2 regions of the Enterobacter huaxiensis genome follow, and region 2 is predicted to be linked to the other one. Evidence: predicted binding sites of a transcription regulator. Region 2 holds the regulator's gene; the other holds the start of a gene.
The links. Region 2 encodes sigma-54, which starts transcription at its own class of promoters, with help from an activator protein. Its sites were predicted from a motif close to GTTGGCACANNTTTCGCTNT; they were not measured.
Positions count from the first base shown of each region.

Region 1 (11,751 bases), 1.3 Mb from region 2:
GCCGCGTTTCTGCGTCGTCACGCTCAGGAAGAGATGACCCACATGCAGCGTCTGTTTGATTATCTGACGGATACCGGCAGCCTGCCGCGCATCGATACCGTTGCGTCTCCGGTCGCCGAGTACGGTTCGCTTGATGAACTGTTCCGTGCAACGTACGAGCACGAACAGCTTATTACCCAGAAAATTAACGAACTGGTGCATGCGGCCATGGTTGGTCAGGATTATCCAACCTTTAATTTCCTGCAGTGGTATGTTGCTGAGCAACACGAAGAAGAGAAGCTGTTTAAATCCGTGCTGGATAAATTATCGCTGGTCGGTAAATCAGGTGAAGGCCTGTACTTTATCGATAAAGAACTGGCTACCCTTGATACGCAGAATTAATCCCGAAACGGTGCTGTTACTACAGCACCGTTTTATTTTAGTGGCGGCAAATTTTACTTTCATGCGTGGAAAACCCCTCAGACACCGGAATAAATTTCCCGCGTGCCGCCAGAAATTTCACCAGCTCTGCCGCCGACATATCCTCAGCTGAGCAGGTATGAAATCGCGCCGTTTCGCCAAAACGCCTGTGAATCGCCTCGACCAGGCTCTGTTCCGAATAGTGCTCACCTGACTCAATCATCATATTGAGTACGTCGTGTCCGTGAATTGACATTATTTTCCCCTCTTCATCAGAAAGCGTCAGATTAACTGCTCGCCGCTGGCCATGCTTTGCGCTGGCGCAGGTTCATTTCGCCCACCGCTGTAAATTTATAGTTACACCTGTTGTAACGGTGATTTGACGAGATAACCCTTTTCCCTTACTCTGCGCCGCAGATTTGGTTGCGATTAAGAGTCGTTATAGAGGAAAGCGTGAAAAACAGAACCCTGGGAAGTATTTTTATCGTCGCCGGTACGACGATTGGCGCAGGAATGCTGGCCATGCCGTTGGCGGCCGCAGGCGTCGGTTTTAGCGTGACGCTGATGCTGTTGGGCGGACTTTGGGCCCTGATGTGTTATACCGCTCTGCTGTTACTGGAGGTTTACCAGCACGTTCCCGCCGATACCGGCTTAGGTTCGCTTGCTGCACGCTACCTGGGACGCTACGGCCAGTGGATCACCGGCTTTAGCATGATGTTCCTGATGTACGCCCTGACGGCAGCCTACATCAGCGGAGCCGGGGAGCTGATCGCCTCAAGCGTCAATGATGGGTTCGCATCCAACATATCCCCTGCGACCGGCGCTATCTTCTTTGCGCTCATCGGCGGCGGCGTGGTCTGCGTGGGGACATCTCTGGTCGATCTGTTTAACCGCTTTCTGTTCAGCGCCAAAATTCTCTTTTTGGTGGTGATGCTGGTTCTGCTGGCACCGCATGTTCACAAGGTAAACCTGCTGACGCTGCCGCTGGAAAAAGGGCTGGCGCTTTCCGCCATCCCGGTGATTTTCACCTCGTTCGGTTTCCACGGCAGCGTGCCGAGTATCGTCAGCTATATGAACGGCGATACCCGCAAGCTGCGCCGGATCTTTATCATCGGCAGCGCCATTCCGCTGATCGCCTATATTTTCTGGCAGCTGGTGACGCTGGGCAGCATCGATTCTTCAACCTTTATCGGCTTGATGGCCGCGCACTCCGGCCTGAACGGTTTCCTGATGGCGCTGCGTGAGGTGGTGACTTCTCCACACGTCGAACTGGCTGTGCATCTGTTCGCCGACCTGGCGCTGGCCACCTCGTTCCTCGGCGTGGCGCTCGGTCTGTTTGATTATCTCGCCGATCTGTTCCAGCGCCGCAATAGCGTAGCCGGGCGTTTACAGACGGGAGCCATCACCTTCCTGCCGCCGCTGGCTTTTGCGCTGTTTTATCCACGCGGCTTTGTGATGGCGCTGGGGTATGCGGGCGTGGCGTTATCCGTTCTTGCTCTGCTGTTGCCGTCCCTGCTGGCCTGGAAGAGCCGTCAACAGCACCCTCATCAAGGGTATCGCGTGGCGGGCGGAAAACCGCTGCTGTGTCTCGTCTTTGCCTGTGGGGTGGTGATTATTGTGGTGCAGTTCCTCATCGCAGCAGGGCTGCTGCCGGAAGTGGGGTAACAAAAAGGGGCTACGATTAGCCCCTTTCTTTATTAATGCAGGCAGCAGCTCTTGAACTTCTTCCCGCTGCCGCACGGGCAAGGATCGTTACGCCCGACCTTCGTGCCGTTTATTATCGGCTTTTGCGCTTCCAGCTGCTGCGGATTGGCAACCCAATAGTTATACAGACGCAGCGCCGCAGGCTGAATGCTCTCGATGCTGGCGGTGTATTCCTCTTCGGTCAGTTCATCCAGCTTCCCGCTGTTCTCTTCTGAGCCGTGCAGGGCAATCACGTCCAGATCCGCCTTCAGCGATTCCGGCAGCGTTGACCAGTCTGTCAGCGCCACGCCGCGCATGTAGCCATAGCACCACTCTTCAACCACGGTGAAACTTTGGCCGTCAACGTCGTTAAAGCCAAACATCGGCTCAAACTGATCCGGGTACTCGCTCAGGCGTTCAGCAATGTCGTTCATATGCTTAAAGCAGAGATCGATAAAACGGTTCATTTCACGATCGTTTTTCCAGCGCGGAATGTACTTCTCGCCGCCCCAAATCGCTACCAGCCAGGCGTCGGGTTCGACAACCCTCGGGCCGGAAAGCACTGCGGTAAGCATGCCGTCCAGTTCTGACACGTCAATCACGGACGCATCGTCATGACCGTAAGACATTAACGTCTCTTCCAGCCACTCCATTTCGCTTTCATTTAATGGGCCTTCAGTCATTGCTGACACTCCTGATAAAAAAGGAAAAGATCCTGGCATATATCGCCCCCCGTGCCTACCTGAAGTTTAAGCCTTTATTGCTGCGAAAACGTGCAAATCGTGACCGTTGCACAACTTATGGGCATTGGTGTTAACAAGATGTGATCTCCGCTGTAATTTCGCTGCGTCCCGCAAGGCGGCGTAAAACGGCACTCTATACTCATACAGACCGCAACCCGTTCACCGGGTTTACCATTCTGGCAACCATTTTGCTTACTTTTCTGCGCGCCTTACGGCGTCTGGAAACCTCGCCGTAATAAGCAGGACGTTGTCTGGCTCTCGTGCGTTTCGTGCATTTTGTTCTCGCTCTTGTTTTTGGATTGCCAATGCCATCAGGCGTTCGGGTATTTACCTGGTGCAAAAACCTCTTTGCTAAGGAACATAATAATGTCGCTGAAATTTATCAGAAGTCCCCTTTCTCTTGTGTTAGCAGGCTGCCTGGTGACGGCCTTTTCCGCCCAGGCCGATATAACGATCGGCGTCGCCGGGCCGTTCACCGGCCCGAATGCCACCTATGGCGATCAATACTGGCACGGGGCAACGCAGGCCGCCGAAGACATTAACGCCGCAGGCGGCATCAACGGTGAAAAAATCAAGCTGGTACAGGGTGACGATGCGTGTGAGCCCAAACAGGCCGTGGCCGTCGCTAACCGCCTGGTCGACCAGGACAAGGTGAAAGCCGTGGTCGGCCATTTCTGCTCCTCTTCCACCATGCCCGCCTCAGAGGTCTATAGCGATGCCGGGATCATTGCCATCACCCCCGGTTCAACCAACCCGCTCATCACCGAACGCGGCATGAGCGACATATTCCGCATGTGCGGCCGTGACGATCAGCAGGGCCAGGTCGCCAGCGATTTTATTATCGACAAGCTGAAAGCCAAACGCGTGGCGATCATCCACGATAAAGACACCTACGGACAGGGGCTGGCTGACGCCACCAAAGCCGCGCTGGCTAAACGCGGCGTTCAGGACGTGATGTACGAAGGGTTATCGCGCGGGGAGAAAGACTTTAACGCGCTGGTGACCAAAATTGGGGCGCAAAAACCGGACGTCGTCTTCTTCGGGGGCTGTCACCCTGAAGCGGGCCCGCTGGTCCGTCAGATGCGCGAGCAGGGCTTACAGGCGAAATTCTTCTCCGGTGACTGCATCGTCAACGAAGAGATGGTTACCGCCGCCGGGGGACCGCAGTACACCAAGGGTATTTACATGACCTTCGGGAAAGACCCGCGCCTGATCCCGGATGGCAAAGCCGTTATCGAAAAATTCCGCGCCGGTAAGTTCGAACCGGAAGGCTATACCCTGTACTCCTACGCCTCCGTTCAGGCCATTGCCGCAGCCTTCAAGGCCACAGGCGGTTCAGACTCTACCAAAGCCAGCGAGTGGCTGAAAGCCAATTCCGTGGATACGGTTATGGGTAAAAAAGCCTGGGACAGCAAGGGCGACCTGAAAGTCTCTGACTACGTGGTGTATCAGTGGGATGACAAAGGGAAATACAAGGAAGTGCAGTAACGGGAGGGAGTCACGCTCAACGTCGGCAGGTTTGCCTGCCGACGCCTGATATACATCAGGCTGCACGCAACGTGCGGCCCATAACACGAGCGCGCGATGATGAGCACATTCTTCCTGCAACAGTTAATCAACGGATTAACGCTGGGTTCGGTCTACGGATTAATCGCCATCGGCTACACCATGGTGTATGGCATCATTGGCATGATTAACTTCGCCCACGGCGAGGTGTATATGATTTCCGCCTATCTCTGCGCTATCGGGTTGGCGCTGCTGTCGTTCTTCGGCCTGGAGTCTTTTCCCCTGCTTATTCTCGGCACCCTGGCGTTCACCATTGTGGTGACGGGGGTTTACGGCTGGACCATCGAGCGCATCGCCTACAAACCGTTACGCAACTCCACGCGCCTGGCGCCGCTGATCTCGGCCATCGGCATGTCGCTTATCCTGCAAAACTACGCCCAGCTCAGCCAGGGACCGCGGCAGCAGGGTGTCCCCACCATGCTGGACGGCGTGCTCCGCTTTCACCTGGGTGATGGGTTTGTCCAGATCACCTACACCAAGGTATTCATCCTGATCGCCTCGTTCGCGGGCATGCTGTTGCTCACCTGGGTAATCAGCCACACCCGGCTGGGGCGCATGTGTCGCGCCGTGCAGCAGGATCGCAAAATGGCCTCCATTTTGGGGATCAACACCGACAGGATTATCTCACTGGTGTTTGTCATCGGCGCTGCCATGGCGGGGCTGGCGGGCGTACTGATCACCATGAACTACGGCACCTTTGATTTTTACGTCGGGTTTGTGATTGGCATCAAGGCCTTTACGGCGGCGGTGCTCGGCGGCATCGGCTCTCTGCCCGGCGCGATGCTCGGCGGGCTGATCCTGGGCGTCGCCGAGGCGCAATTTTCCGGCATGGTGAACTCCGACTATAAGGATGTGTTCTCGTTTGGGTTACTGGTCATGATCCTGATTTTTCGTCCTCAGGGGCTGCTGGGCCGCCCTGTCGTGGCTAAAGTGTGAAGGTGCAGACGATGACATCAGATGGTTTTTCCCTTAAGCGCTGCCTGCTGGATGCGCTGTTCTTCGGACTGGTGGCCCTGATTATTTTCGGCCCCATCGCGGGCGTGGTGCTGGACGGCTACAGCTTCAACTTTGAAGGCCAGCGGCTGGCGTGGCTTGTCGGCACCGTTATGCTGGGGCGTTTTCTGCTGAGCGCATTCCTAAGCACCGCGACCGGCGCGCGATTGCAGGCACGGTTTGACGCCGACAGCGCGGGCGTATACGTCCGGCCCCCGGAATACAAAAGCCGCATGCGCTGGATTATTCCCCTGATTATTGCGCTGGCGATCTGCTTCCCCTTCGTGGCCACAAAGTACGTGCTGACGGTCGCGATCCTTGGCCTGATCTACGTCCTGCTTGGTCTTGGGCTCAATATCGTGGTGGGGCTGGCAGGCCTGCTGGATCTCGGCTACGTCGCCTTCTATGCCATTGGTGCCTATGGCCTGGCGCTGGGGTATCAGTACCTGGGGCTGGGATTCTGGAGCATGCTGCCGCTGGCGGCTATTCTGGCCGCCGCCGCCGGTGCCCTGCTCGGCTTCCCGGTGCTGCGCATGCACGGGGATTACCTGGCGATTGTGACACTTGGGTTTGGGGAGATTATCCGCCTGGTGCTGAACAACTGGCTGTCGTTTACCGGCGGACCAAACGGCGTGTCTGCCCCACCGCCTACCTTCTTCGGGCTCGAGTTTGGCAGACGGGCAAAAGAAGGCGGCGTGCCTTTTCACGAGTTTTTCGGCCTGACCTACAACCCGAATATGAAATTCATCTTCATCTACGCGGTGCTGTTTCTGGTGGTGATGCTGGTGCTGTACATCAAACACCGGCTGACGAGAATGCCGATAGGCCGCGCGTGGGAAGCCCTGCGCGAAGATGAGATTGCCTGTCGCTCAATGGGTTTAAACCACGTGCTGGTTAAGCTCTCGGCATTTACTCTGGGCGCGTCCACGGCGGGCATTGCCGGGGTGTTTTTTGCCACCTATCAGGGTTTTGTGAACCCAACCTCGTTCACCTTTTTCGAATCCGCTCTGATTCTGGCCATTGTGGTGCTGGGCGGAATGGGCTCCACGCTGGGCGTGGTGCTGGCCGCCTTCGTGCTCACCGTAACGCCGGAACTTCTGCGCAGCTTTGCCGAGTACCGCGTGCTGCTGTTTGGCGTGCTGATGGTGGTGATGATGATCTGGCGCCCGCGCGGTTTGATCCGCATTAACCGCAGCGGGTTTGCCGTGCGTAAAGGAGTGGCGCCATGAGCGAAATAATACTCAGCGTTGAGCACCTGATGATGCATTTCGGCGGAATTAAAGCGCTCAATGACGTCAACCTTGACGTGCAGCGCGGAACCATTACCGCCCTGATTGGCCCCAACGGCGCCGGGAAAACGACCGTCTTCAACTGCCTGACCGGTTTCTACCGGGCGTCCGGTGGCACTATTTTATTTACTACGCGCAGTAAAACCACCAACGTCATTCAGGTGCTGGGGCAAAAATTCCAGCCGGGAGACTGGATCAATCCGGCTCAGTTCGGGCAGCGTCTGTTCTATAAAATGTTTGGTGGAACGCACCTGGTGAACCGCGCGGGTCTTGCGCGCACCTTCCAGAACATCCGCCTGTTTCGGGAGATGTCGGTGGTGGAGAACCTGCTGGTTGCGCAGCATATGCGCGTCAACCGCAATCTGCTTGCCGGGGTTCTGAACACGCCGGCCTATCGTCGGGCAGAAAGCGATGCGCTGGACAGGGCTTTCTACTGGCTGGAAGTGGTTGATTTGGTAGATTGCGCCAACCGTCTGGCGGGCGAGATGTCCTACGGACAGCAGCGGCGTCTGGAAATTGCCCGCGCGATGTGTACCGGCCCGGAGATGATCTGCCTTGATGAGCCCGCCGCCGGGCTGAACCCGGTTGAAACGCACAAGCTGAGCGGCATCATTCGCTTTCTGCGCGACCATCACGACATCACTGTGCTGCTGATTGAACACGATATGGGAATGGTAATGGAAATTTCAGACAACATTATTGTGCTCGACCACGGTGACGTTATCGCCAGGGGAAAACCGGAACAGATCCAGCATGACGAAAAGGTGATTGCTGCCTATCTGGGCACCGAAGAGAGCGAGGTTGGCCTATGAGCGAACCCCTGCTGGAGTTTCGGGAGGTGGACCTATTTTATGGCGCGATCCAGGCGCTGAAGCAGGTCTCTTTGCAGGTCAATAAGGGTGAAACCGTGGCGCTGATTGGGGCCAACGGCGCGGGCAAATCCACGCTTTTGATGTCCATCTTCGGTCAGCCCCGCATTCGACACGGGCAAATCCTCTTTTGCGGAGAGGACATCAGCCATAAATCCACCCACTACGTCGCCTCCGGCGGCATTGCGCAGGCACCCGAAGGGCGGCGGATCTTCCCGGACATGACGGTAGAAGAGAATCTGCTGATGGGCACGATCCCGATTGGCAACCGGTTCGCTGCAGACGATCTGCAAACCATGTTTGACCTCTTCCCGCGCCTTAAAGAGCGCCGCAAGCAGCGTGCCATGACCATGTCCGGCGGAGAGCAGCAGATGCTCGCGATTGCGCGAGCGTTAATGAGCCGCCCTAAGCTGCTGCTTCTGGACGAGCCTAGCCTGGGGCTGGCGCCGATTGTGGTGAAACAGATTTTTCAGACCCTGCGCGAGCTGGCCCGCAACGGCATGACAATTTTCCTGGTGGAGCAGAATGCGCATCATGCCCTGAAGCTCTCCGACCGCGGATACGTGATGGTTAATGGACAGATCCGCCTGAGCGGCAGCGGCGATGAGCTGCTGGGCGATCCTGAGGTCAGGAAGGCCTATTTGGGTGGGGTGTGAAGCTGCAAAAAGGAGAACCGCCCGAAGGCGGTTCGCAGAAGAGTATCGATTTAGTGATGGGTTAGCTGCCCATCGCTATGATGCGGGCCGATGCGCCCCGCTTCTTTAAGGATTTCCTCGATAAGTTCTTCAAGGCACTCTTTGCCATGATGATCGCAAACGAGGTGTACCTGACGGGAAATCTCTTCTGTCTCCATACCGTCGCACAGCGCGGCCTTCAGCATGACGGAGGCCCAGCGTTTCGCTTCAGAGTGATTTAGCATAACCCCTCCTGATGATGTTGCCCTTCTAAGCGTAGCTTAAAGCCCCGCTTAAAGCCGGATAATCTGTAAGGGTGAATTTCAGGCACAAAAAAACCACCTTTCGGTGGTTTCACGACACTGCTTATCATTGATTTTATTCTTTGTTTCCCATGGTAGCCGGAGTGGGACTTGAACCCACACAGCGCGAACGCCGAGGGATTTTAAATCCCTTGTGTCTACCGATTCCACCATCCGGCCAGGGAAGAAAGTGGAGGCGCGTTCCGGAGTCGAACCGGACTAGACGGATTTGCAATCCGCTACATAACCGCTTTGCTAACGCGCCTTAAATCTGTTGTCTTTCGACATACACCCGCAATTGCCGATGCATTTAATTTGGAGCGGGAAACGAGACTCGAACTCGCGACCCCGACCTTGGCAAGGTCGTGCTCTACCAACTGAGCTATTCCCGCATGTCATCAAGTTAACTTCTAACCACTTGATTTCATTATCGTCCGGCTAACTGTGCCGCCGTTCGATGCGTTGCATTCTACTGATATGACGTTATGAGTCAACGTTATTTTTTGCTTCCCAGGATCGTTTGCTGAAATTTACGGCGAAACGATCACTGTTCAAGCAAATCTCCGCGTGCAGCGTTTAAATACTGCAGCATTGACCACAGCGTCAGCACCGCCGCGACCCACAGCAGGCCGATCCCAGCCCATTCAACCCATGCGTTGGGGCGCCACAGCATCCAGACCAGCGACGCCATCTGCGCGGTGGTTTTTACTTTACCGATCCAGGAGACCGCCACGCTGCTGCGTTTACCCAGCTCCGCCATCCACTCGCGCAGGGCTGAAATAATGATTTCGCGACCGATCATCGTTGCGGCAGGCAGCGTAACCCACCAGGTGTGATAGTGCTCAGCCACCAGCACCATCGCGATCGCGACCATCACTTTATCCGCCACGGGATCGAGGAATGCACCAAAGCGCGTGCTCTGGTTCCAGCGGCGGGCAAGGTAGCCATCAAACCAGTCCGTTACGGCGGCGATCAGAAAAATCAGCGCACAGGCGAAGGGAGCCCAGACGACCGGCAGGTAAAATGCCAGTACAAAGAACGGGATAAGCACGACGCGAAAAAGAGTGAGCAACGTAGGGATATTAAATCGCATAATGACGGTAACTGTCTGTTGTCAGTAAAATTTAGCTCTATGTTGCTACAGAGCCCTCAATGTTTCAACGAGTAGTAGATCTTTTCTGCCAGCCCTTGCGAAATACCCGGCACTTTTGCAATTTCCTCCATGCTGGCATTGAGTAATCCTTGCAATCCGCCCATATACTTCAGCAGCATCTGACGTCGCTTTGGCCCAACGCCATCGATGGTCTCAAGCGTACTGGTGTTTTTGACCTTCGCCCGTTTTTTGCGGTGGCCGCCAATAGCATGATCGTGCGATTCATCGCGGATGTGCTGAATCACATGCAGCGCGGGGGAATCTGGCGGCAGGCTAAAGCCCTCCCCTTCGGGTTCGAAGAACAGCGTTTCCAGGCCTGCCTTGCGATCCGTACCTTTCGCTACACCTAACAACAGCGGGTGCCGTTTGTCCCACTCGACCTCGAGGGAGTCAAATACCGCCTTGGCCTGACCGAGCTGCCCTTTCCCGCCGTCGATGACGATGACGTCCGGGATTTTACTCTCTTCAATGGCCTTACCGTAGCGGCGGCGGAGAACCTGATTCATTGCCGCGTAGTCATCTCCCGGCGTGATGCCGGCAATGTTGTAGCGACGATACTCCGCGCGCACGGGACCATTGGCATCAAACACCACGCAGGAGGCAACGGTCTGCTCCCCCATCGTATGGCTGATGTCGAAACACTCCATACGTTTGACTTCAGGCAGCTTCAACAGCGTCGCCAGCGCGGCTAAACGCTGGTTAACGGTTGAGTGCTGGGAAAGTTTCGTCGTGAGCGCCGTCGCGGCATTGGTACGCGCCAGCTTCAGATAGCGCGCGCGATCGCCACGCGGTTTGGTCTGCACGTTAACCCGACGCCCCGCCAGCTCGGAAAGGGAGTCCGCCAGCAGCGTTTTATCGTCAAGATTAAAATCAAGCAGGATCTCAGACGGCAGCGTGCGCATCTGGCTTCCCTGTAGATAGAACTGGCCAACAAACGTCTCGACCACTTCGCCCAGCTCCGTGCCGCCCGGCACCTTGGGGAAGTAGCTGCGGCTGCCCAGCACTTTACCCTGGCGTATAAACAGCACGTGAACACAGGCAAGCCCGTTGTCGAAAGCAACGCCGATCACGTCCAGATCGTCACCGGTATTGGAGACAAACTGTTTCTCGGTCACGCGGCGCACGGCCTGGATTTGATCGCGGATACGCGCGGCCTCTTCAAATTCCAGCGCGCCGCTGGCTTTTTCCATCCGCGCGATAAGCTGCGTGAGAACCTGATCGTCCTTTCCGGCCAGGAACAGGCGAACATATTCCACCTGCTGGGCGTACTCATCTTCACTCACCAGACCGGCAACGCACGGCCCCAGACAGCGGCCAATCTGGTACTGCAGGCACGGGCGCGAGCGGTTACGGTAGACGCTGTTTTCGCACTGGCGAATCGGGAAGATTTTCTGCAGCAGCGCCAGCGTTTCTCGTACGGCATAGCCGTTAGGAAATGGGCCGAAATATTCACCTTTCGCATGCTTTGCGCCACGGTGCATCGCAAGGCGCGGGTGGGTATCGCCACTCAGGAAGATAAACGGATAGGACTTATCGTCGCGCAGCAGCACGTTATAGCGTGGCTGATACAGCTTGATGTAGTTATGTTCAAGCAGCAGCGCTTCCGTCTCCGTGTGGGTGACGGTGACATCAATATTCTGAATGAGTCCGACCAGTGCTTCGGTCTTACGGGAGGCAAGGTTGCTGCGAAAATAGCTGGAAAGGCGTTTTTTGAGATCCTTCGCCTTACCGACGTAGATAACCGTACCGCCAGCGTCATACATGCGATAGACGCCGGGCTGGCTGGTGACGGTTTTTAGAAATGCTTTTGAATCGAACGCTTCACTCACTGACTTATCAACGACTCCGCATTACACAGACCATGACGAATGGCCAGGTGAGTCAGTTCGACGTCACCGTGAATGTTTAGTTTACTGAACATACGATAGCGGTAGCTGTTCACCGTTTTCGGGCTGAGATTCAGCTGCTCAGAAATTTCATTCACCTTCTGGCCTTTAGTAATCATCAGCATAATCTGCAATTCGCGCTCGGACAAACTCGCAAACGGCGACTCGGCTTTGTCCGGTTCGATCTGGCTCAA
Region 1 covers NZ_CP043342.1:1,865,585-1,877,335, reverse strand. Annotated here, with positions in the region: gene ftnA (non-heme ferritin) at 1-381, shown strand, start outside; gene D5067_RS08940 (YecH family metal-binding protein) at 419-658, opposite strand; gene tyrP (tyrosine transporter TyrP) at 853-2,064, shown strand; gene D5067_RS08930 (YecA/YgfB family protein) at 2,097-2,765, opposite strand; gene D5067_RS08925 (branched-chain amino acid ABC transporter substrate-binding protein) at 3,192-4,313, shown strand; gene D5067_RS08920 (ABC transporter permease subunit) at 4,413-5,327, shown strand; gene livM (high-affinity branched-chain amino acid ABC transporter permease LivM) at 5,339-6,613, shown strand; gene D5067_RS08910 (ATP-binding cassette domain-containing protein) at 6,610-7,485, shown strand; gene D5067_RS08905 (ABC transporter ATP-binding protein) at 7,482-8,198, shown strand; gene D5067_RS08900 (hypothetical protein) at 8,249-8,461, opposite strand; tRNA gene D5067_RS08895 (tRNA-Leu) at 8,612-8,698, opposite strand; tRNA gene D5067_RS08890 (tRNA-Cys) at 8,710-8,783, opposite strand; tRNA gene D5067_RS08885 (tRNA-Gly) at 8,835-8,910, opposite strand; gene pgsA (CDP-diacylglycerol--glycerol-3-phosphate 3-phosphatidyltransferase) at 9,063-9,611, opposite strand; gene uvrC (excinuclease ABC subunit UvrC) at 9,668-11,500, opposite strand; gene uvrY (UvrY/SirA/GacA family response regulator transcription factor) at 11,497-11,751, opposite strand, start outside.
Region 1: D5067_RS08925 (branched-chain amino acid ABC transporter substrate-binding protein) is a predicted target of sigma-54. The motif match lies at 3,001-3,020, and genes of this name have one in related genera.

Region 2 (11,751 bases):
TCACCGGGGGCGTTTAACCCCATGGCATTTACGCGCGATTACGGAGTGATGCTGCTGGTCAGCGTTATTTTCGCCCTGCTCTGCTGGCGGCGGAAACGTCAGATTGGCAAAGGCGCAGGCGCGCTGCTGACAGGTGGATTTATCGTATGGATGGCGATGCTGTACTGGCTTTCGCCTCTTCTCTCTGGGTAAATGGAAAAGCATTATGTCGCAAATAGAATTGCAGCCGGGTTTTGACTTTCAGAAAGCAGGCAAAGCCGTACTGGAGATTGAACGTGAAGGTCTGGCGCAGTTAGATCAGTATATTAATCAGGATTTTAATCTGGCATGTGAGAAACTGTTCCACTGTGCCGGTAAAGTCGTGGTGATGGGGATGGGCAAATCCGGCCACATCGGGCGCAAAATGGCGGCAACCTTTGCCAGCACGGGAACGTCATCGTTCTTCGTTCACCCAGGTGAAGCCGCACACGGCGATCTGGGCATGGTTACCCCACATGATGTCGTTATCGCGCTGTCGAACTCCGGCGAGTCCAATGAGATCCTGGCGCTGATCCCGGTACTGAAGCGGCTCCAGGTGCCCCTGATTTGCATGACCAGCCGCCCGGAAAGCAGTATGGGCCGCGCGGCCGATATTCATCTGTGCGTGAAGGTGCCTAAAGAGGCGTGTCCGCTTGGCCTTGCCCCCACCTCCAGCACGACGGCGGCGCTCGTGATGGGCGATGCCCTCGCGGTCGCGCTGCTCGAGGCCCGGGGTTTTACTCCTGAAGATTTCGCGCTCTCTCACCCTGGCGGTGCGTTAGGACGCAAGCTGCTGCTTCGGGTTAACGATATTATGCACACCGGGGATGAGATCCCTCGCGTCGCTAAAGGGGCTTCCCTGCGCGATGCTTTGCTGGAAATTACCCGTAAAAATCTGGGCATGACGGTGATCTGTGATGACCAGATGAAGATTGAAGGTGTTTTTACTGACGGTGACTTACGTCGGGTGTTCGATATGGGCGTAGATGTCCGCACGCTGGGCATCGCGGATGTGATGACGCCGGGCGGGATCCGCGTGCGTTCGGGCATCCTCGCGGTGGATGTGCTGAACCTGATGCAGTCCCGTCATATCACCGCAGTGATGGTTGCCGATGGCGACCAACTGCTGGGTGTGGTACATATGCATGATCTTCTGCGCGCAGGCGTAGTGTAATGAAGGATAAGACAATGAGTAATGCGGGTGCATCCCTTGCAACCTGTTATGGCCCGGTAAGCACCAGCATGATGGCAAAGGCGGAAAACATCCGTCTGTTGATCCTCGATGTGGATGGCGTGCTCTCCGATGGCCTGATTTACATGGGCAATAACGGCGAAGAGCTGAAAGCATTTAACGTGCGCGACGGATACGGTATTCGCTGCGCGCTCACGTCCGGCATTGAAGTTGCTATCATCACCGGCCGGAAAGCTAAACTATTAGAAGACCGCTGCGAAACGCTGGGCATTACCCATCTGTATCAGGGGCAATCCGACAAGATGGTTGCTTTTAACGACCTGCTGGGAAAACTGGCTGTCGCACCTGAGAACGTGGCCTATGTTGGGGATGATTTGATCGACTGGCCAGTGATGGCTGAAGTGGGTCTGAGCATAGCCGTTGCCGATGCGCATCCGTTGCTGATCCCGCGCGCTGACTACGTCACCCATATCAACGGGGGGCGCGGAGCGGTCCGTGAAGTCTGCGATCTGCTTTTGCTGGCGCAGGGCAAGCTTGATGAGGCCAAAGGGCAATCGATATGAGTAAAACCAGACGCTGGGTTATCATTCTGCTGACGCTTGTCGCGCTAATACTGATTGGCGTGAACCTTGCGGACCGTGACGATCCGCAAACAGAAACGGTCAATACCGGCGAGCCAACCTACAAAAGCGATCACAGTGACACGGTGGTGTATAGCCCGGAAGGCGCCCTGAACTATCGCCTGATTGCCCAGCATGTCGAATATTTTTCAGATGACGGCATCTCGTGGTTTACCCAACCGTTGATGACCACATTTGATACGAACAAAGTCCCGACGTGGTCGATCAAATCTGACCGGGCAAAACTGACGAATGACCGTATGCTTTATCTGTATGGCCACGTTGAAGTCAACGCCCTGACCGCAGACTCTCAACTGCGCAAAATCACGACGGATAATGCCCAGATAAACCTGGTCACCCAGGATGTCACGTCGCAGGATCTGGTCACACTGTATGGCACAACATTTAATTCCAGCGGTCTGAGAATGCGCGGGAACTTACGCAGCAAAAACGCCGAGCTGATTGAAAAGGTTAGAACCTCCTATGAAATTCAAAACAAACAAACTCAGCCTTAAAGCTATTATCGCCAGCGCACTGTTGGCAGCCAGTCTTCCCGCGCTTGCTGTCACTGGCGATACTGAGCAGCCGATTCACATTGAATCCGATACGCAGTCTCTGGACATGCAGGGTAACGTCGTCACCTTTACCGGCAACGTCGTGATGACCCAGGGCACGATCAAAATCAATGCCGACAAAGTGGTCGTTACCCGTCCGGGTGGCGAACAGGGCAAAGAGATTATCGATGGCTATGGCAACCCGGCCACGTTTTACCAGATGCAGGACAACGGCAAACCGGTTAAAGGCCGGGCGTCGCATATGCATTACGAGCTGGCAAAAGATCTGGTCATCCTGACAGGCAACGCCTATCTGGAACAGCTGGACAGCAATATCACCGGCGACAAGATCACCTATCTGGTGAAAGAGCAGAAAATGCAGGCCTCCAGCGAGAAAGGCAGACGCGTGACTACCGTGCTTGTTCCGTCGCAGCTGCAGGATAAAGGCAAAGGCCAGGCTCCGGCACAAAAGAAGAGTAACTAATTCGTTATGGCAACATTAACTGCAAAAAACCTCGCGAAAGCGTATAAGGGCCGTCGCGTCGTCGAAGACGTCAGTTTGACTGTCAACTCCGGTGAAATTGTCGGTTTGCTTGGCCCTAACGGTGCGGGTAAAACCACCACCTTCTATATGGTGGTGGGTATAGTGCCACGCGATGCAGGCAACATTATCATTGATGATGAAGACATCAGCCTGCTGCCGCTGCATGCCCGCGCGCGTCGTGGTATCGGCTATCTGCCTCAGGAAGCGTCAATCTTCCGTCGCCTGAGCGTCTACGATAACCTGATGGCCGTTCTGCAGATCCGTGACGATCTGACTAACGAACAGCGCCACGATCGTGCCAACGAGCTGATGGAAGAGTTTCATATCGAACACCTGCGCGACAGCCTCGGGCAGGCGCTGTCCGGGGGGGAACGTCGCCGCGTGGAAATTGCACGCGCGCTGGCAGCAAACCCGAAATTCATCCTGCTGGATGAACCCTTCGCGGGCGTTGACCCCATCTCCGTTATCGACATCAAACGTATTATCGAGCACCTTCGTGACAGCGGGCTTGGCGTACTGATCACCGACCACAACGTCCGTGAAACGCTGGCCGTCTGTGAACGTGCTTATATCGTGAGCCAGGGCCATCTGATCGCCCACGGAACACCGCAAGAGATCCTCGAAGATGAGCATGTTAAGCGCGTGTACCTTGGGGAAGACTTCAGACTCTGATAGGGTAGAGGTAACATAACGCCGGACCGGAGAAAAATGCTCTGAACATGAAGCAAGGTTTGCAATTAAGGCTCAGCCAACAACTGGCAATGACGCCGCAGCTACAGCAGGCGATCCGTCTGCTGCAGCTGTCCACGTTAGAACTCCAGCAGGAGCTCCAGCAGGCGCTGGACAGTAATCCCCTGCTGGAGCAAACCGATCTTCATGACGAGGTAGATACCCAGGAAACACAAGACACTGAAACGCTCGACTCCGTTGATGCACTCGAACAAAAAGAGATGCCGGATGAGCTTCCGCTTGATGCCAGCTGGGATGAAATCTACACCGCCGGGACCCCTTCCGGCACGCGTGCAGACTACCAGGACGACGAGCTGCCGGTCTATCAGGGAGAAACCACCCAGTCGCTGCAGGATTACCTGATGTGGCAGGTTGAACTGACTCCCTTCTCCGATACCGATCGCGCTATTGCGACCTCCATTGTCGATGCCGTGGATGACACCGGCTATCTGACCGTCACGCTGGACGACATTCTGGAAAGCATCGGCAACGATGAGATCGAACTCGAAGAGATCGAGGCCGTGCTGAAGCGCATTCAGCGTTTCGACCCGGTCGGCGTGGCCGCAAAAGATCTCCGCGACTGCCTGCTGATCCAGCTGTCTCAGTTTGCCAAAGAGACGCCGTGGATTGACGAAGCCCGCGTGATCATCAGCAGCCATCTCGATCTGCTCGCAAACCACGATTTTCGCACCCTGATGCGCGTCACGCGCCTGAAGGAAGAGGTGCTGAAAGAAGCGGTTAACCTGATCCAATCCCTCGATCCGCGCCCCGGCCAGTCGATCCAGACCGGCGAACCCGAATATGTGATCCCCGATGTGCTGGTGCGAAAACATAACGACCGCTGGGTCGTAGAGCTGAATTCTGACAGCATCCCTCGCCTGCAAATCAACCAGCAGTATGCCTCCATGTGCACCAGCGCGCGTAATGACGCCGACAATCAGTACATTCGCAGCAATCTGCAGGAAGCACGCTGGTTGATCAAAAGTCTGGAGAGCCGAAATGATACGCTGCTGCGCGTAAGCCGCTGTATTGTCGAGCAGCAGCAGGCTTTCTTTGAGCAGGGCGAAGAGTTTATGAAACCGATGGTACTGGCGGATATCGCCCAGGCCGTCGAGATGCACGAATCAACCATTTCTCGCGTGACCACGCAGAAGTATCTGCACAGTCCGCGCGGTATTTTTGAGCTTAAGTATTTCTTCTCAAGCCATGTGAGTACCGAGGGCGGAGGCGAAGCCTCGTCGACGGCAATCCGTGCGCTGGTGAAGAAGTTGATCGCCGCGGAAAACCCCGCGAAGCCACTGAGTGACAGTAAGTTAACCACCATGCTGTCCGACCAGGGTATTATGGTGGCACGTCGTACTGTTGCGAAGTATCGAGAGTCTTTATCCATTCCGCCGTCTAACCAGCGTAAACAGCTGGTCTGACACAACCGATAAGGAAGACACTATGCAGCTCAACATCACAGGACACAATGTCGAGATCACCGAAGCATTACGCGATTTCCTGAACACGAAGTTCGCGAAGCTCGAGCAGTATTTCGAAAGGATCAATCAGGTCTATATTGTGTTGAAAGTGGAGAAAGTGACTCATATCTCGGATGCAACCCTGCACGTGAACGGGGGTGAACTCCATGCCAGTGCGGAAGGGCAAGACATGTACGCGGCTATCGACGGCTTGATTGATAAGCTTGCGCGACAGCTTAATAAACATAAAGATAAACTGAAACAACACTAATTGTCCGGGCAGTTAACGGGTGCAGGACGGCCTGTTGTAAAACACAACAGGCCATTTGTACGGTTAGCGCTTAGGTGAAATTATGATGAACAACGATTCCGCTCTTCAACTGAGCAATGTCCTGAACCAGGAATGTACCCGCAGTGGCGTTCACTGCCAGAGCAAAAAACGTGCGCTGGAGATCATCAGTGAACTGGCCGCAAAGCAGCTGGGCCTGCCGCCACAGGTAGTATTTGAAGCGATCCTGACCCGTGAAAAAATGGGCAGTACCGGCATCGGCAATGGCATTGCGATCCCGCATGGCAAACTGGAAGAGGACACCCTGCGTGCCGTCGGCGTATTTGTCCAGCTGGAAACGCCTATCGCCTTCGACGCCATTGATAACCAGCCCGTCGATCTCCTCTTCGCGCTGCTGGTGCCGGCCGACCAGACGAAAACGCATCTTCATACGCTGTCGCTGGTTGCCAAACGTCTGGCCGATAAAACCATTTGTCGTCGCCTGCGCTCAGCCCAAAGTGATGAAGAGCTATACCAGATAATCACCGAAGCAGAAGGCAATCAGGATAATGCATAATCGGGGGATGGCGTTTACATCTGTTGTCCTGAGGAGAAACGGAACATGGTGTTGATGATTGTCAGCGGCCGTTCAGGGTCGGGAAAGTCCGTGGCCCTGCGCGCGCTGGAAGATATGGGCTTTTACTGCGTAGATAACCTGCCCGTCGTGTTGTTACCCGAACTGGCACGGACGCTTGCGGACAGACAAATCTCTGCGGCGGTCAGCATTGACGTCCGTAACATGCCTGAATCACCCGAAGTGTTTGAGCAGGCAATGAGCAATCTGCCGGAGTGCTTCTCGCCGCAGCTGCTGTTCCTTGATGCTGACCGCAACACGTTGATCCGTCGCTACAGCGATACCCGACGTCTGCACCCGCTCTCCAGTAAAAATCTCTCTCTGGAAAGCGCCATCGATGAAGAGAGCGATCTGCTTGAGCCTCTGCGCTCCCGTGCCGATCTGATTGTCGACACCTCAGAAATGTCCGTGCACGAGCTGGCAGAAATGCTGCGTACCCGCCTGCTCGGCAAGCGTGAGCGCGAGCTGACGATGGTGTTTGAATCCTTCGGCTTTAAGCACGGCATACCTATCGATGCGGATTATGTTTTCGACGTACGCTTCCTGCCGAACCCGCACTGGGATCCCAAACTGCGTCCAATGACCGGTCTGGATAAGCCCGTGGCGGCCTTCCTCGACAGGCACACAGAAGTACACAATTTTATTTACCAGACGCGCAGCTACCTTGAGCTATGGTTACCGATGCTGGAAACAAACAATCGTAGCTACCTGACGGTGGCGATTGGCTGTACCGGCGGTAAACATCGTTCGGTCTATATTGCCGAACAGCTGGCCGACTATTTCCGCTCGCGCGGGAAGAACGTTCAGTCCCGTCATCGCACGCTGGAAAAACGTAAAACATGACCGTAAAACAGACCGTCGAAATCACCAACAAGCTGGGCATGCACGCCCGTCCGGCGATGAAGCTGTTTGAACTGATGCAGGGTTTTGATGCGGAGGTTCTGCTGCGTAACGATGAAGGCACGGAGGCAGAGGCCAACAGCGTGATCGCACTGCTGATGCTGGACTCTGCCAAAGGCCGGCAGATTGAAGTCGAGGCGACCGGTCCCCAGGAAGAAGAGGCGCTGGCGGCGGTGATTGCCCTGTTTAACGCCGGGTTTGACGAAGACTGAACCCTGTCTCTGGCGGGTGGCGCTGCGCTTACCCGCCCTACATCAGCTTATTTCTCTCCATAAACCCTTCCCCACCCAGCTGACGCATCTGGCGCATAATCCATGCCTGACGGCTTCGCACGTACCCTGACGGCGCACCAGCCTTAAATTTGATGGGGTTCGGCAGAACGGCAGCCAACAGCGCGGCCTCTGACATGCTTAGCCGGCTGGCTGGTTTATTGAAATAACGTTGTGACGCCGCTTCAACACCAAATACGCCCTCGCCAAACTCGGCAATATTCAGGTAAACGGTCAAAATCCGTTTTTTGCTCCAGACCGTTTCGATACCCAGCGTCAGCCCCGCTTCCAGCCCTTTACGCATCCAGCTGCGGCCATCCCACAAAAACAGATTCTTGGCTGTCTGTTGTGAAAGCGTAGATGCCCCGCGCACGCGGTTCTCATTACGCTCGTTATGCGCCAGCGCCTTTTCAATTGCCGCGACGTCAAAGCCCCAGTGCTCCGGGAATTTCTGGTCTTCTGCGGCAATCACCGCCAGCCCCATCCACGGCGAGATCTCATCCATGCTCACCCAGTCAGAGTGGGCGACGTAGCTGAAATCCCCCGTGAACCATGCGCTGAGCTGACGTTCAACCATCACGGCCGAAAACGGTACCGGCAGAATGCTGAACAGGGCGATCCCGCCGCCCCAGAACACCGCCAGCACGAGCACAATACGTAGCAGGATGCGCTTTAGCCACGCACCCGCGGAGAATTTGCGGCTCATTCAGTCAGAACCAACACTCTGTCCACCAGCTTTTCAATGCCGGTAGCCGCCTCGGCAATATTCTGCGCAAGCATATAGGCAGGGGTGGTGACAATCTTGTTCTCTTCATCGACCACAATGTCATCGACCGGACAGGGGACATGTTCACCCCCCATTTCTTCGACGATCTCAGCGGTATCAATATCCGTTCCGATGGTCAGGCGCAGGGGGAACTCAAAGATTCGGGGCAGCATCGCCGGTGCGATACAGATAAAGCCCTGTGGTTTTCCGGCCGCATGCATGGCCTGCGATAGCGCTTTCAGATCCGGGTCGATCTGACATTCCGCCCCCTGAGCCGCAAACGTGCTGAGGTTTTTGGCCGCGCCAAAACCACCCGGCACAATTAGCGCATCCAGCGCCGAAGCGTCCGCCTGCACCAGCGGATGAATCTCGCCCCGGACAATGCGCGCCGCTTCAATGAGCACGCTGCGGGCTTCTGCCATCGGCTCGCCGGTCAGATGATTAATGACGTCCGCCTGTTTTTTATCCGGCGCGAAACAGACAACCTCAGCCCCCCGTCGGGACAATGCCAGCAGCGTTAATACGGCTTCATGTATTTCTGAACCATCGTAAACGCCGCAACCACTCAGCACGACACCGATCTTTTTCATTCTTACGATCCTTCTCTCCAACGCGCTGAAGCATATTAATAATTCTGATTAAAACGCTATGCTTCACACATTTCACTGATTCATGTAACAAACCATTTAAGATTTGCTATCTTATCTGCGTGCGGCCTCATTATTCAGGCGGCGTCCAAGCGAAAACAACACAAATAAATCCGGCGCAGCCACGATTTCCCTGGTGTTGGCGCAGTATTCGCGCACCCCGGTTAAGCCGGGGTCATTTTTTTCTGGCATCCACCCAGGCTTTTAATACCGCCACATCGTTCTGCCACTCCTGTTTCATCTCCTCGACCCATTCACCTACGTTATCTTCCCATGCAGGTAAATCAGGGGATTGAATCTGTTGGCCCAGCTGCTGGAGATGGCGTAACCCCACCGAACCGGCTGCGCCTTTAATCTTATGCCCCTCTTCAACAATGCCTTTCTGGTCACGCGCCGTCAGGTTCGACTCCAGCACGCTCAAATATCCCGGCATCATTTTCTCAAATACGGCCAGGCCATCGGTAATCAGCTTCGGGCCAACCAGATCGATATACTGCTCCAGCATTGCGGTATCGAGCAGCGTTTGAACCTTCGCGCTATCAACAGACGTCATGGTGCTCTCCTCTTCATCACAGGTATCCCAGAACTTCTTGATCATGGCAGTCAGTGCAGGCACTGCCAGCGGCTTACTGAGCACGTCATCCATACCGGCATCGAGGTACTCTTTTTTATCCTTCAGCACGTTCGCCGTCAGCGCAACCAGCGGCGGCAGCTCGTCAGCGGCATATTTGCTCGTGAGCTCACGGGAGATATCCAGCCCGGTCATATCCGGGAGCTGAATATCCAGCAGAACCAGATCGTATTCGCCCGGGGTAAACATCTCCAGCGCGGCCTTACCGGTCATCGCCACGTCCACGCTGTTGCCCAGTTTTTCCAGCACGGAACGCGCGACAATCACGTTCAGCTCAATGTCTTCCACCAGCAGAACGTGCAGCGCCGGCAGCGGCATATCGTCGTTATCAAAGGTATCTTCTACCTCTTCCGCCACCGCTGGCGCATGCACCGTCAGCGTAAAGGTGGACCCTTTACCCGGATGGCTGGCAACGGTGATATCGCCGCCCATGCTCTTCGCCAGACGTTTTGATACCGCCAGGCCAATTCCGGTGCCGGTTGCCGGCTTACCACCGTTGCTGTCCTTCACCTGATAGTACATGGCAAAGATCTTATCCTGCTCTTCCTGCGGAATACCGATGCCCGAGTCCTCAACCTCGAAGTGCAGCATGTCCCCTTCGTCATAGCGGATCCGCACCGCAACCTGCCCCTTCTGGGTAAACTTCACGGCGTTGCTGATAAGGTTCCACAAGATCTGACGCAGGCGCGTGCCGTCTGTCACCACTTTATGCGGTAACGGCAGCGTCGGTTCCAGCACGAAGCGCAGCCCCTTTTGCTGGGCCTGCAGGCCCGAAAGGTTCTCAAGGTCAGCCAGGAAACCGGTGAAATCAACCGGCTGGTTATCGAGCTGGACCTTACGGCGCTCCATTTTATCCATATCGATAATATCGTTGAAGATATTGCCCAGCGTGACGGCGGAAACGTGGATCGTTTTGAGGTATTTTTCCTGCTCGCCGGTCAGGTCGGTATCCAACAGAATGCGGCTCAACCCCACAATGCCGTTCAGCGGCGTACGCAGCTCGTGGCTGATGGTAGAGATAAAGGTCGTTTTGTCACGGCTGGCGCGCTCAAGCGCATCCTGATAGCGCTTACGCTCGGTAATATCACGGCCAAAGCCCATCAGGCCGTGACGTTTCCCCACGCGGTCGTAGTACGGCACCTTACGGATTTCAAAGCAGGCTTTGCGCCCGTCGGGATAGTCCAGCCACTGCTCATAGGTCAGCGACACGTTGTGGCGGAAGACTTTTTCATCGGTCTCCATCACTTTCGCTGCGGCCTCTTCGGAATAGACGTCCTGCGGCTTAAGGTTAATCAGCTGCTTTTCGCTTTTCCCGGTCAACAGCTCCATCGCGCGGTTACAGCCGGAAAACTCTTTATCTTCATTGCGGTAGAACACCAGGTCCGGTGAGGCATCCAGGAAGGAGCGCAGGAAAGAGGATTGCTGTTCGAGCTGGATCTGCGTGACTTCACGCTCTTTCATTTCGATTTTCAGCTGTTCCAGCGTGGCCTGTCGTTCGGCTTCCGCCTTCTCGCGGTCCGAAATCTCCTGGTTCAGCTGCGCAATATTGTCCTTCAGCTGGACGTTAAGCTTGAGATCGCGCTCGCGCATCTCTTCCAGCTTATCCACCAGTTTTGATAAACGCTGGCGAGACTCCTCCAGCTGCTCAACCACCACGGAGAGGAAATAGACCGCCCAGGGGGTAATCAACAGGCCGAAGAAAATAGAGCGGATCACGTCGATACTTTCGACCTGGCCATGCAGAACCATGGTGACTGCCATTTGCACGACAATCGCCAGAACAACCAGCGCCAAAGCCAGCAGCATGGAGAAACGCACCAGCCCAAGCTTCATCATCAGGTCGACGTAATACTGGGCAAGCATTCGAATTTGCTTCATAGAGGATCCCTTCACGACGTTATCGCTCAATAATACTCAAATTCGCGGCGCGGCGTTGAAGGTTGTGAGAAAAAGTGCGGGATGAAACAGGAGATTAGCCTCGCTCCCGGGGAAACGGGAGCGAGGAGAGGTCTGTCAGGAACGTCTCAGCAGCAGCCAGAGGCTGATCAGGAAGAAGCTGGCGCTCGGCAGCAGCGCACCGATAATCGGCGGAATGCCATAAACCAGCGTCAGCGGACCAAAGATTTGGTCGAGGACGTAGAACACAAAGCCGAAGCTGATACCGGTGACGACGCGCACGCCCATCGGCACGCTACGCAGCGGGCCAAAGATAAACGACAGCGCCATCAGCATCATGACCGCGACGGACATCGGCTGGAAGATTTTGCTCCACATATTGAGCTGATAACGCCCGGCGTCTTGCCCACTCGATTTCAGGTACTTCACGTAGTTATGCAAGCCGCTGATTGAAAGCGCATCAGGATCCAGTGCTACCACGCCCAGCTTGTCCGGGGTCAGGTTGGTTTTCCAGGTGCCGGACACCGTCTGCGTACCGGTGATCTGTTTCGGGTCTTTCAGGTTAGATTCATCCACCTGAGACAAACGCCACTGCCTGTGGTCAGGGTCGAACTTCGCAG
Region 2 covers NZ_CP043342.1:530,120-541,870, reverse strand. Annotated here, with positions in the region: gene D5067_RS02635 (calcium/sodium antiporter) at 1-192, shown strand, start outside; gene kdsD (arabinose-5-phosphate isomerase KdsD) at 206-1,192, shown strand; gene kdsC (3-deoxy-manno-octulosonate-8-phosphatase KdsC) at 1,207-1,773, shown strand; gene lptC (LPS export ABC transporter periplasmic protein LptC) at 1,770-2,345, shown strand; gene lptA (lipopolysaccharide ABC transporter substrate-binding protein LptA) at 2,314-2,868, shown strand; gene lptB (LPS export ABC transporter ATP-binding protein) at 2,875-3,600, shown strand; gene rpoN (RNA polymerase factor sigma-54) at 3,648-5,081, shown strand; gene hpf (ribosome hibernation promoting factor) at 5,104-5,391, shown strand; gene ptsN (PTS IIA-like nitrogen regulatory protein PtsN) at 5,474-5,965, shown strand; gene rapZ (RNase adapter RapZ) at 6,011-6,865, shown strand; gene npr (PTS phosphocarrier protein NPr) at 6,862-7,134, shown strand; gene mtgA (monofunctional biosynthetic peptidoglycan transglycosylase) at 7,172-7,897, opposite strand; gene elbB (isoprenoid biosynthesis glyoxalase ElbB) at 7,894-8,547, opposite strand; gene arcB (aerobic respiration two-component sensor histidine kinase ArcB) at 8,780-11,113, opposite strand; gene lptG (LPS export ABC transporter permease LptG) at 11,249-11,751, opposite strand, start outside.